DNA from 3 places in the Phytobacter sp. genome. Region 1 is predicted to be linked to each of the others. Evidence: predicted binding sites of a transcription regulator. Region 1 holds the regulator's gene; each other region holds the start of a gene.

Region 1 (4,290 bases):
GCTCTGGGAACAGTACCCGCACATTGTAGGCTGGGAAGAGGTTCCGGCCTGGAACCACCCTGCTCTGTTCATTCCTGGTGGGAACTCACCGTATGTGACTGAACAGTACAGGCAGACGCTGCTCAAACAATTTCCTCAGGCGAAGGCACATGTGATTGCCGGTGCGGGCCATTGGGTGCATGCAGAAAAGCCTGATGCCGTTTTGCGTGCTATCCGTCGTTATCTCGCTGAAAAGACAAACTGATTAAAAACCCGGCGACCGGTCGCCTGAACGCGCCCGGGCGTTGGCGTACCTGCCTCCCTGATGTATGATGGCGCGCTAATCAGCCCGGGCTACGACCCGATTGCTTGTACTTCCCGTAGTATTCTTAAATCATGGCTAAAGAACAAACGGACCGCACGACACTAGATCTGTTCGCGAATGAGCGTCGCCCGGGACGTCCTAAAACCAATCCGCTCTCTCGCGACGAGCAATTGCGTATCAATAAACGCAATCAGCTTAAACGCGATAAATTTCGTGGGCTTAAACGCGTCGAATTGAAAATCAATGCCGAAGCCGTTGATGCATTAAATGCACTGGCCGACGCGCGTCAAATGAGTCGCAGTGAACTCATCGAAGAGATGTTGCTGGAACAGCTCAAAGCGCTGAACAGCATTGATTCCTCTGAATCTTCATCTAAATAACGCTTTCATGTGGCATAGAGTGCAGTCTGGCGCGATTGCAGTTTCCGCGCGCTTGCCTGTTCTGCTATGATTGCCCTTATCCGTGGGCTAAACGCCACCACCATATCATTAAGTTTCAAGAGGTTATTTTACTCATGGCAATCACTGGCATTTTTTTCGGCAGCGACACCGGTAATACCGAAAACATCGCAAAAATGATCCAGGCTCAGCTTGGTAAAGATGTTGCTGATGTTCACGACATTGCAAAAAGCAGCAAAGAAGATCTGGAAGGCTACGACATCCTGTTACTCGGCATCCCGACCTGGTACTACGGTGAAGCACAGTGTGACTGGGATGATTTCTTCCCGACGCTGGAAGACATTGATTTCAATGGCAAACTGGTCGCGCTGTTTGGCTGTGGCGATCAGGAAGATTATGCTGAGTACTTCTGTGATGCGTTGGGTACCATCCGTGACATCATCGAACCACGCGGTGCGGTGATTGTCGGTCACTGGCCGACTGAAGGTTACCACTTCGAAGCGTCCAAAGGCCTCGCCGATGACGACCACTTCGTGGGCCTGGCCATTGACGAAGACCGCCAGCCGGAGCTGACCGCTGCACGTGTTGATAAATGGGTTAAGCAGATTTATGAAGAGCTGAACCTTAAAGATATCATTAATGCCTGATGCTGTTTGGCGCAATCTGCGGGTTGCGCCAGATTGATAGTTAAAACCAATGGAAATAATTGCTACATTTTTTTAACTTTTGCCTCCAGCACTGTACAATATGGCCTGGTTAAAATGGGTATCGCGAAGGACTTTGTTGGCGCTACCACGTTTTATACGCTTACTTTACTTGAGGGCTTGCAGTTTTCATTTAGACATGGCAGTTCTATAATGAGACGCATTTCCCAGTGCATTCCTTGTAGCTTCCCGATGGGGAGCGAACCGTTTAGCAACAGGACAGATTCCGCATGACTGACAACAATACCGCATTAAAGAAGGCCGGCCTGAAAGTCACGCTTCCTCGCTTGAAAATTCTGGAAGTTCTTCAGGAGCCGGATAACCATCATGTCAGTGCGGAAGATTTATATAAGCGCCTGATCGATATGGGCGAAGAGATCGGGCTGGCAACGGTTTACCGTGTACTGAACCAGTTTGACGATGCCGGGATCGTAACCCGTCATAATTTTGAAGGCGGTAAATCCGTTTTCGAACTGACTCAGCAACATCACCATGACCACTTGATTTGCCTCGATTGTGGCAAAGTGATTGAATTCAGTGATGACTCCATTGAAGCTCGCCAGCGTGAAATCGCGTCGCAACACGGTATCCGTCTGACGAACCACAGCCTCTATCTCTACGGCCACTGCGCTGAAGGCGATTGCCGCACCGACGACAATGCCCACGAGATTGCTGGAAAATAATCTTCCGTAAACGTAAAAAGCCAACCCTAAGGTTGGCTTTTTTTATGGCTGGAAAAGTGTTTTTCCTACTGCGTATTGTGGCTACGAATCTCCTGCCAGATACGATCGCAATCGGCTTTTATCGCCTGTCCGTTACCCGTATGGGTCGCTTCGAGGCACTGCTGATAATCCAGTGTACGAACCGTTTCTTCATGGGCAAACTGTTGATGCGCTTTTTCCGATTTGAGCACCTCCAGCACACTACGACAGGCTTCAAGCTTTTGCGGCGACCCCTCCGCCGTATTAATGCAGGCACTGTAAGCGGTTTTCAGACGCATATCTTCCTTTGACGCGCCAGGTTGCTGTACACACGCAGCCAGACCGAGGGTCATTAACAGAATCATCAGGTTATTTTTCATTTTGCTCTCCTTCGCATCAGAAGATCGAGAACGGCGCAATCACGATAAATTTCACGTCGCGCTCATCCTGGAAGATATTGTTGTATCCCCCGCCCCAGCTCGGGATATCAGAGTGGTTATCATATTGCGTGAAGTGCAGCTTGAAGAGTGTGCCTTTCGCCAGACCATCCTGCAGGGTGTAAACCACATCCAGACTGTAAGCAGATTCTTTAATGGAGTTACCGGCATCGTAATATTTGTCGCCAGAAGGAACGTTCGAGGGTTTAGCATCCCAGCCGTAGACATATGACGCCCCCACCGCCCAACCCGGCAGATTTAAATCTTTAAGATCGTACATCGCACCGACAAAGACGGCTTTCTCATTGTGGGCGTTAAAGTCTGAGCGATTATCCCACCAAATATCCAGACGGCCATTTGATGAACCATACAGTGGCGTCATACGCTGGTTGAAGTATCCCTGGCGGCCATCAGCTTTAACCCATGTTCCTTCAAGACGTAAATCAACCGGCCCGACAGCATAATTAAACGTCAACGCCTGTAACCATGCCGTACCATCATAAATATCATTAATCGTATGATTAGTGGCTTTATCCCTCGAACTGTAGAATTGATAACTGGTTGATAACGGACTACCCGCAATATCAAATTTATAACTGGCTTTCGCAAAATACTGATCCACATATCCCTGGGCCTGGCCAAACGCAGCCTCTAATACGAGATCGTTTTTAAAATCATATTTCGCACCGAGAGAGTGCACATAATCAATTTTGGTCACGCGATCATTTTGATAGAAATTATCGGTTTCATTATACCAGGGCGCTTTATATTCATTGGCCCACATATAGGAAAAACTCAACTCGCCTGCTTGCTCAAAATTCAGTTTTACACCAGCCTCGGTACCCTGATAGGTTCCTGGCATAAAACTCCAGTTAGAAGCCAGCAGCGTCTGTCCGGTGGGCTGAATATAGCCCGCTCTGGCCCACACCGGACCGTATTTGAACTTAGCCGCAGCGGTGTAAAGACTTGCACCGCTTCTGTCCCCAGCCCAGTCTTCATCGTAGACTTTATGACTATTAGAGAAAGCTATTTCGTTAGGGTGGGCACTGCCCGACGATTCGGCCATTTCAATGGCTGCAAACGCCGCAATATCGATACCGAACATATCTGCTGCATATCCCGACTGGAAATCCAGATTGGTATTCCAGGTGGAATGCGCAAGGTTAGTTTTATATTTATTGCCGTCGGTGACGTCTTTACGGTCGCGCTCACGCTGCCAGTAATAGACACCGCCAGTAAGAGTCGAATCGTCAACAAATCCTGCGGCAGTGACCGCAGGTGACGCCATTAAACCTGACATTGCTGTAACGCTGGCAATAGCTAACGCTATCGCCTTACGCTTGGCGGTAAACGCGTTCATAATTGTTCCTCTTTGACTAAAATAAAAAGTGCTGTGCAAAGGCATTCAGCAACAAAATAAAATCAGGAAATAACGGAAAGTGCCTAAAAACTTCTTTCACTCCCCGAATCAAGGTTATTTTTGCCCGCACGAATGATCAAGCATTTTGCCCAGGTGAAAACCAGGAATATGACAGGACACACAGATTTCAGGTTGTTTCAGGAGAGTTTTGCAAAGGAGGAGTAAATCGTAATTTACCGTGTAAATTATCAGGATGAACGAGGGTTAAAAATAATAAATTTAAAACTGCATTTCATGTCAAGCACAGACAATTATTGTAAAATCACAAGAAACCTTGTGCGCAGAAATAAAAAAACGCCGCACAAGGCAGCGTTTTTAAATATTAA
Region 2 (4,290 bases), on a different contig from region 1:
GTCTGTTGCCTGCATATGAAGAATCTGGAATTTCTGAGCCGCCACTACGGCATGATGATGCGTGTCCACTTCAAGCGTAGTGTGACGCGCGAGTTGCAACCTTTGCTGCAACAAGGTGAGCAGTTATTCCAGTTACCGGGCAGCGAACTAATACTCGTCCTTCATGGAACAAAGGCTGTTGAACGCCTCCAGCACATTGTCGTTCATCTCAATAACCGGCGAATTTACTGGCATAATACCGGTCTGGATATCGAGTTTGGTGCTTCCTGGGGCGAAGTCTTCGATGCCGGGGAGACGCTTCATCACACGCTGGGGCAACTCAGTTGGCTGTCAGAACAAGCGAGTAACACGCGACAGGTTTTGGCGTTGACTCACAGCCTGGAAGTGGTCAGTGACCAGACGTCTGAACGTGTGCGCTTACTCAATAAAGTGAAACGAGCGCTGGATGAGAAAACACTAAGCTTGTGTGCTCAACCCATCCAGAATGCCGAAGGCAAGGGTTACCACGAGATTTTGACGCGGCTGGTGAGCGAAGGGGAGGTGATGAGCCCGGTGCAATTCATCCCGGTTATTGCACAGTTCAATCTCAGCGTGCGTTTTGACATGCTGGTTATCGAAACGCTTCTGCAATGGATGCAGACGCATCCCGTGTCCTCCTCGCAGGCTCGCTTTTCGGTAAACCTTTTACCGCTGACGTTGATGCAGGAAGATGCTGGCAAGCAACTGGTCGAGCTTTTCACGCAGTACGCTATTTCACCTGTGGAAATCATTATTGAAGTGACGGAAGAGCAGGCATTCTCGAACTCAGAGTTAAGCATCAGGAACATTCAGCATCTACGTCAATCCGGGTTCAAAATAGCCATCGATGATTTTGGTACGGGATATGCCAACTTCGAACGGCTGAAACGCCTGGAGGCGGATATTGTCAAGATTGACGGCTGTTTCGTAAGGGATATAGCACGTGATCCCCAGGACGTACTGATTGTGAAGGCGATATGCGAACTGGCGAAAGCGAAATCACTGACGGTGGTGGCGGAGTATGTCGAAACACGGGAACAGCGCGAGTTATTGTTGACGGCGGGGGTGGATTATTTACAGGGATATTTACTCGGTAAGCCGCAGCCGCTGGAAAAAGAAACCGGGGACAGTGCCCCGGTTTCTTAAACATATTAAACGTGGATTACAGCACCAGTGCCGCAATAGAGGCAGACAGCACGCTCACCAGCGTAGAGCCGTAAACCAGTTTCAGGCCGAAGCGTGAAACCACGTTACCTTGCTCTTCGTTCAGGCCTTTAATCGCACCGGCGATAATCCCGATAGAAGAGAAGTTAGCGAAGGAGACCAGGAAGACTGACAGGATACCTTCCGCACGTGGGGACAGGGTGGCTGCAATTTTCTGCAGATCCATCATGGCCACGAATTCGTTAGAAACCAGTTTAGTCGCCATGATACTGCCCACCTGCAGCGCTTCTGATGACGGCACACCCATTACCCATGCAATCGGATAGAAGATGTAACCCAGAATGCCCTGGAAGGAGATGCTGTAGCCGAACCAGCCGGTAACGGTCGCGAACAGGGCGTTCAGTGCGGCGATCAGGGCAATAAAGCCGATCAGCATCGCTGCAACGATGATAGCCACTTTGAAACCAGCCAGGATGTATTCACCCAGCATTTCAAAGAAGCTCTGGCCTTCATGCAGGTTGGACATCTGGATATTGTCTTCACTTTCATCCACGCGGTACGGGTTGATCAGTGACAGCACAATAAAGGTGCTGAACATGTTCAGAACCAGTGCCGCAACAACGTATTTCGGCTCCAGCATGGTCATGTACGCGCCCACGATGGACATGGATACGGTGGACATTGCCGTGGCCGCCATGGTGTACATACGGTTGCGGGACATCTTGCCCAGAATATCTTTGTACGCGATAAAGTTTTCAGACTGACCCAGAATCAGGGAGCTGACGGCGTTGAATGACTCCAGCTTACCCATGCCGTTAACCTTGGACAGCACGGTACCAATGGCACGGATGATGATCGGCAGTACGCGAATGTGCTGCAGAATACCGATCAGCGCGGAGATGAAGACAATTGGGCACAACACTTTCAGGAAGAAGAATGCCAGACCATCATCATTCATTTTACCGAAGACGAAGTTTGTCCCTTCGTTGGCGAATCCGAGCAGTTTTTCAAACATTTCGGAGAAGCCTTTCACAAAACCCAGACCAACGTCAGAGTTCAGGAAGAACCAGGCCAACAGAACTTCGATGACGAGCAGTTGAACAACAAAGCGAATGCGGATTTTTTTGCGGTCGCTGCTGACAAGAAGTGCAAGCAGCGCCACAACAGCAAGCGCCAGAACAAAGTGAAGAACGCGGGACATATTTGCTCCAAATATGAGACGGGTAGTAATTTCGTGCACATTCTATGTAACAAGTAGAAAGAAAACGAGATCAAACACACAGTATATTAATGACCTGTGACCAGACTCAAAATTAGTGATCAACCATACATTTCGGTGATGTTAAGTAAAGAAGTGAAAAGTTGCACTGAAATGCTAAACTCTTAACAGAATTGTGTGACCCACAATCGCTTTTCCCCAATCTACTGCAGTCGGCCCTTCTATCGTTTCTGGCTATCAGAGAAATCAAGATAAAGCACACTCAATGAACTTGATAATCATTCTCATTTTGGTAGCATCAAACATAGCAAAGGCTATATTAGAGGCAAATTAATGAGCAACAGTCGCGTTGAGAATAGCAGTGGGCGTACAGCGCGCAAATTAAGGTTCGCGTTGATGGGGCCTGCGTTCATTGCGGCGATCGGCTATATCGATCCCGGAAACTTTGCCACAAACATTCAGGCAGGGGCCAGTTTTGGCTATCAACTGCTGTGGGTGGTTGTCTGGGCGAACCTGATGGCTATGTTGATTCAACTGCTGTCAGCCAAACTCGGGATTGCCACCGGGAAAAATCTTGCCGAGCAAATCCGCGATCATTACCCACGCCCGCTGGTCTGGTTTTACTGGGTGCAGGCAGAAATCATCGCGATGGCGACGGATTTGGCCGAATTTATTGGGGCTGCCATTGGCTTTAAGCTGATACTCGGCGTCTCCCTGTTACAAGGGGCTGTGCTGACCGGGATTGCAACCTTCCTGATTTTGATGTTGCAACGTCGCGGGCAAAAACCGCTGGAAAAAGTCATCGGTGGGCTGCTGCTGTTTGTGGCGGCTGCTTATATCGTTGAGCTGGTTTTCTCTCAGCCAGCAGTCGCCCCCCTGGTGAAGGGGATTATTATTCCGAACTTACCTGGTACGGAAGCCGTCTTCCTGGCTGCGGGTGTGCTGGGGGCAACTATCATGCCTCACGTCATTTATCTGCACTCGTCCCTGACACAATATCTGCATGAAGGTACACGGCGTGAGCGTTACTCCGCGACCAAATGGGATGTTGGTATTGCGATGACCATCGCCGGTTTTGTGAATCTGGCAATGATGGCCACCGCCGCAGCGGCCTTCCACTTTAACGGTCATACCGGTATTGCCGATCTTGACGAAGCTTATTTGACACTCGAACCGCTACTAAGCCATTCGGCGGCCACTATCTTTGGTTTGAGCCTGGTGGCGGCGGGGCTGTCTTCCACAGTCGTGGGGACGCTGGCGGGGCAGGTCGTAATGCAAGGCTTTGTTCGTTTCCACATTCCGCTGTGGGTGCGCCGCAGTATTACAATGATGCCCTCGTTTATTGTTATTCTGATGGGGCTGGACCCGACCCGTATTTTGGTGATGAGTCAGGTCCTGTTGAGTTTTGGGATCGCGCTGGCGCTGGTGCCACTGCTGGTTTTCACCAGCAATCCAAAACTGATGGGAGATCTGGTCAACTCGGCATGGGTTAAACGCACCGGCTGGGTGATTGTGGTACTGGTGGTCGGGCTGAACAGCTGGCTGCTGGTGGGCACACTTTTCGGGCTTTGAAGGCCATCTAAAGAAAAAGGAGCGCTTGCGCTCCTTTTTTGTTAATACGTTTTTCGTTAATGGCGGTGACCATGCCCGTGACCACGCCCCGGGCCACGGCGATCATCACGATCGTTCCAGCCCTCACGATAGCCCTGTTCGTAGGCGTTACGTTTGTCCCAGCCACGATGGTAGCCACGGTCATGTGGACGCCAGCGATGATCGCGCCATTCATAATGACGGCCCCAGTAATCACGGTCACGCCAGCGACCGCCATCCCAGTAATTACCGTAATTATCACGATCGCCAATCTGTAACTTAATGGATGGCAGCAGCGT
Region 3 (4,290 bases), on a different contig from region 1:
ACGTGAGCGTTTCGGTCGTATCGTTCAGATGCACGCTAACAAACGTGAAGAGATCAAAGAAGTTCGCGCGGGCGATATCGCTGCTGCTATCGGTCTGAAAGACGTGACTACTGGTGACACCCTGTGTAACCCGGATCACCCGATCATTCTGGAGCGTATGGAATTCCCTGAGCCAGTAATCTCCATCGCAGTAGAACCTAAAACCAAAGCTGACCAGGAAAAAATGGGTCTGGCTCTGGGCCGTCTGGCTAAAGAAGACCCATCATTCCGCGTATGGACTGATGAAGAATCTAACCAGACTATCATCGCTGGTATGGGTGAACTTCACCTGGATATCATCGTTGACCGTATGAAACGTGAATTCAACGTTGAAGCTAACGTAGGTAAACCTCAGGTTGCTTACCGTGAAGCGATTCGTGCGAAAGTTACCGATATCGAAGGTAAACACGCTAAACAGTCTGGTGGTCGTGGTCAGTACGGTCATGTTGTTATCGACATGTACCCACTGGAGCCGGGCTCAAATCCGAAAGGCTACGAGTTCATCAACGACATTAAAGGTGGCGTAATTCCTGGCGAATACGTTCCTGCCGTTGATAAAGGCATCCAGGAGCAGCTGAAATCTGGCCCGCTGGCCGGTTATCCGGTAGTTGACCTGGGTGTGCGTCTGCACTTCGGTTCTTACCATGACGTTGACTCCTCTGAACTGGCGTTTAAACTGGCCGCTTCTATCGCCTTCAAAGATGGCTTTAAGAAAGCGAAACCAGTTCTGCTTGAGCCGATCATGAAGGTTGAAGTAGAGACTCCGGAAGAGAACACCGGTGACGTAATTGGTGACTTGAGCCGTCGTCGCGGTATGCTGCGCGGTCAGGAATCCGAAGTGACTGGCGTTAAGATCCACGCTGAAGTTCCGCTGTCTGAAATGTTCGGATATGCAACTCAGCTGCGTTCTCTGACCAAAGGTCGTGCATCCTATACTATGGAATTCCTGAAGTATGATGATGCGCCGAACAACGTTGCTCAGGCCGTAATCGAAGCCCGTGGTAAATAAGCCGCAGGGTTAAAACCAAAGTCCCGTGTCCCCTCAGAGAGGGGGCACTATAGTAAGGAATATAGCCGTGTCTAAAGAAAAATTTGAACGTACAAAACCGCACGTCAACGTCGGTACTATCGGCCACGTTGACCATGGTAAAACTACCCTGACTGCTGCAATCACCACCGTTCTGTCCAAAACCTACGGTGGCCAGGCTCGTGCATTCGACCAGATCGATAACGCGCCGGAAGAAAAAGCACGTGGTATCACCATCAACACTTCTCACGTTGAATACGATACCGAAATCCGTCACTACGCACACGTAGACTGCCCGGGCCACGCCGACTATGTTAAAAACATGATCACTGGTGCTGCGCAGATGGACGGCGCGATCCTGGTTGTTGCTGCGACTGACGGCCCGATGCCGCAGACTCGTGAACACATCCTGCTGGGTCGTCAGGTAGGCGTTCCTTACATCATCGTGTTCCTGAACAAATGCGACATGGTTGATGACGAAGAGCTGCTGGAACTGGTAGAAATGGAAGTTCGTGAACTTCTGTCTCAGTACGATTTCCCGGGCGACGACACTCCGATCGTTCGTGGTTCTGCTCTGAAAGCGCTGGAAGGCGAAGCAGAGTGGGAAGCGAAAATCATCGAACTGGCTGGCTACCTGGATTCTTACATCCCGGAACCAGAGCGTGCGATTGACAAGCCGTTCCTGCTGCCTATCGAAGACGTATTCTCCATCTCCGGCCGTGGTACTGTTGTTACCGGTCGTGTAGAGCGCGGTATCGTTAAAGTGGGTGAAGAAGTTGAAATCGTTGGTATCAAAGAGACTGCTAAGTCTACTTGTACTGGCGTTGAAATGTTCCGCAAACTGCTGGACGAAGGCCGTGCTGGTGAGAACGTTGGTGTTCTGCTGCGTGGTATCAAACGTGAAGAAATCGAACGTGGTCAGGTACTGGCTAAGCCGGGCACCATCAAGCCGCACACCCAGTTCGAATCTGAAGTGTACATTCTGTCCAAAGACGAAGGCGGCCGTCATACTCCGTTCTTCAAAGGCTACCGTCCTCAGTTCTACTTCCGTACAACTGACGTGACTGGCACCATCGAACTGCCGGAAGGTGTTGAGATGGTAATGCCGGGCGACAACATCAAAATGGTTGTTACCCTGATCCACCCAATCGCGATGGACGACGGTCTGCGTTTCGCAATCCGTGAAGGCGGCCGTACTGTTGGTGCGGGCGTTGTAGCAAAAGTTATCGCTTAATAAGCGTTAATTGAAAGAGGGCGCTTCGGCGCCCTTTTTTATATCTGCTCATTTATAAAATGCTGCTTTGGTAAATCCAACATTTACGATTCTCTTGCCGCTTTCTAATTCCCGTCTATTGTAATCATAACTATTCTCATTTACACTTTGTGATCATAAATTGAACGGGAGTGATCATGTACGTTTGTTTGTGTAATGGTGTGAGCGATAAAAAAATTCGCCAGGCTGTACGCCAGTTCCACCCTCAGTCTTTTCAGCAGTTACGTAAGTTTATTCCCGTTGGTAATCAGTGTGGTAAATGCATTCGCGCTGCTCGCGAAATAATGCAGGATGAATTGCTGCAGATCCCGGAATATAAAGAAACCGCCTGAGCTCCCCGCTTTTTTTTGACTTCCTTGTAGCCCGTTCTACGCTTCAATGAGTGGAAGCGGAGGGACTACATAATGAAAGGTGATGTCAAGGTAATAAATTATCTCAATAAATTATTGGGAAACGAGCTTGTCGCAATAAACCAATACTTTCTCCATGCGAGAATGTTCAAAAACTGGGGCCTGACGCGCCTCAACGATGTCGAGTACCATGAATCCATTGATGAAATGAAACACGCAGATAAGTATATCGAACGTATTTTGTTTCTTGAGGGGATCCCAAACCTCCAGGATTTAGGCAAAGCTCGGTATCGGTGAAGATGTCGAGGAAATGCTGCAGTCCGATCTTCGACTTGAGCTTGAAGGGGCGAAAGATCTGCGTGAGGCCATCGCGTATTCTGATAGCGTTCATGACTACGTCAGCAGAGATATGATGATTGAAATCCTTGCTGATGAAGAAGGGCACATCGACTGGCTGGAAACGGAACTGGATCTGATCGGGAAAATTGGTCTGCAAAACTATCTGCAGTCACAAATCAAAGTTGAAAGCTAGCACTACCAAGAAACAGCTCCTCATAACCGACAAGTAAACCCGCGCTGGCCAGAAATGGACCAAATGGCAGCGGGTTTTTTAGTTTCTGCGCTCTTTTCGATGTAAAAAATAAAGCGCACGCAAAAATACACGCAAGTGATGCAGCAACAAAAACCAGTGTGCTTAAGGCTTGCCAGCCATGCCATGCACCAAGTGCCGCAAGATATTTAACATCGCCATAGCCGAGACCTTCATGACCCACGCGCCAGGCGATACAACCAGTAGATTGATGCAAATCCGATGTAACCAGCAATGGCTCCCCATACTTTTTGTGACAGTAAATCCACATCAGACATACAGGCGTAAGCTAATCCAAACCATAGAAGAGGGCAGGTCAATCTATCCGGCAGGAGCCTGTAGCGCAGGTCTTGCCAAACCAACAAGCCATTAAGCAGAACATAAGTTGCCAGAAAGAAACTGCAGTCACGAACATTACCCCGGTTGTTGATCTCAGGGGTTAGCATCTTCATGCCCATGCGAAATAGTGAACAGAGACCTGTTCACATTGCGCATTGGCTTCAGAAAAAGTATCGGCATACAAAGAAATTGGTCATCAGCGATTTGCGTGGTCGTGATGAAGAAGCGGCAAATTTGTACACTGCTCTTGCGTTAAGCCCAGATTTACGTATAATGCGCGGGCTTGTCGTAATTGACGGCTGGTTCGATATGAACCCTGATAGCGCTTTTGGCTATCAAACAATGCTCCCAATCGGGGGGCTACGTAAGAACGATTACACTCCTCCATCAATCGTAATGGATGTGGGTAGTAATTATTTTCGTCTATAAAATAATTGGAGCTCTGGTCTCATGCAGAACCAAAGAATCCGTATCCGCCTGAAAGCGTTTGATCATCGTCTGATCGATCAATCAACCGCGGAAATCGTCGAGACTGCTAAGCGCACTGGTGCGCAAGTCCGTGGTCCGATCCCGCTGCCGACCCGCAAAGAGCGCTTTACCGTTCTGATCTCCCCGCACGTCAACAAAGACGCGCGTGATCAGTACGAAATTCGCACTCACAAGCGTCTGGTTG

What was found. Region 1 encodes Fur, which represses iron uptake genes when iron is present. Its sites were predicted from a motif close to ATAATAATGAGAACNACTATCAA; they were not measured.
Region 2: a site for Fur is predicted at 2,673-2,695, ahead of AC5JPW_RS19515 (Nramp family divalent metal transporter). Genes of this name have one in related genera too.
Region 3: a site for Fur is predicted at 2,418-2,440, ahead of bfd (bacterioferritin-associated ferredoxin). Genes of this name have one in related genera too.

The regions. Positions count from the first base shown of each region.
Region 1 is NZ_JCACPZ010000004.1:726,333-730,622, forward strand. Features, by position in the region: gene ybfF (esterase) at 1-244, shown strand, start outside; gene ybfE (LexA regulated protein) at 376-684, shown strand; gene fldA (flavodoxin FldA) at 819-1,349, shown strand; gene fur (ferric iron uptake transcriptional regulator) at 1,637-2,089, shown strand; gene chiQ (ChiQ/YbfN family lipoprotein) at 2,155-2,487, opposite strand; gene chiP (chitoporin ChiP) at 2,504-3,904, opposite strand.
Region 2 is NZ_JCACPZ010000008.1:360,422-364,711, reverse strand. Features, by position in the region: gene AC5JPW_RS19525 (sensor domain-containing phosphodiesterase) at 1-1,164, shown strand, start outside; gene nupC (nucleoside permease NupC) at 1,181-2,383, opposite strand; gene AC5JPW_RS19515 (Nramp family divalent metal transporter) at 2,735-3,973, shown strand; gene AC5JPW_RS19510 (DUF2502 domain-containing protein) at 4,030-4,290, opposite strand, start outside.
Region 3 is NZ_JCACPZ010000001.1:560,712-565,001, forward strand. Features, by position in the region: gene fusA (elongation factor G) at 1-1,048, shown strand, start outside; gene tuf (elongation factor Tu) at 1,116-2,300, shown strand; gene bfd (bacterioferritin-associated ferredoxin) at 2,477-2,671, shown strand; partial or broken gene bfr (bacterioferritin) at 2,744-3,221, shown strand; partial or broken gene AC5JPW_RS02620 (prepilin peptidase) at 3,205-3,724, opposite strand; gene AC5JPW_RS02625 (hypothetical protein) at 3,729-4,046, shown strand; gene rpsJ (30S ribosomal protein S10) at 4,068-4,290, shown strand, end outside.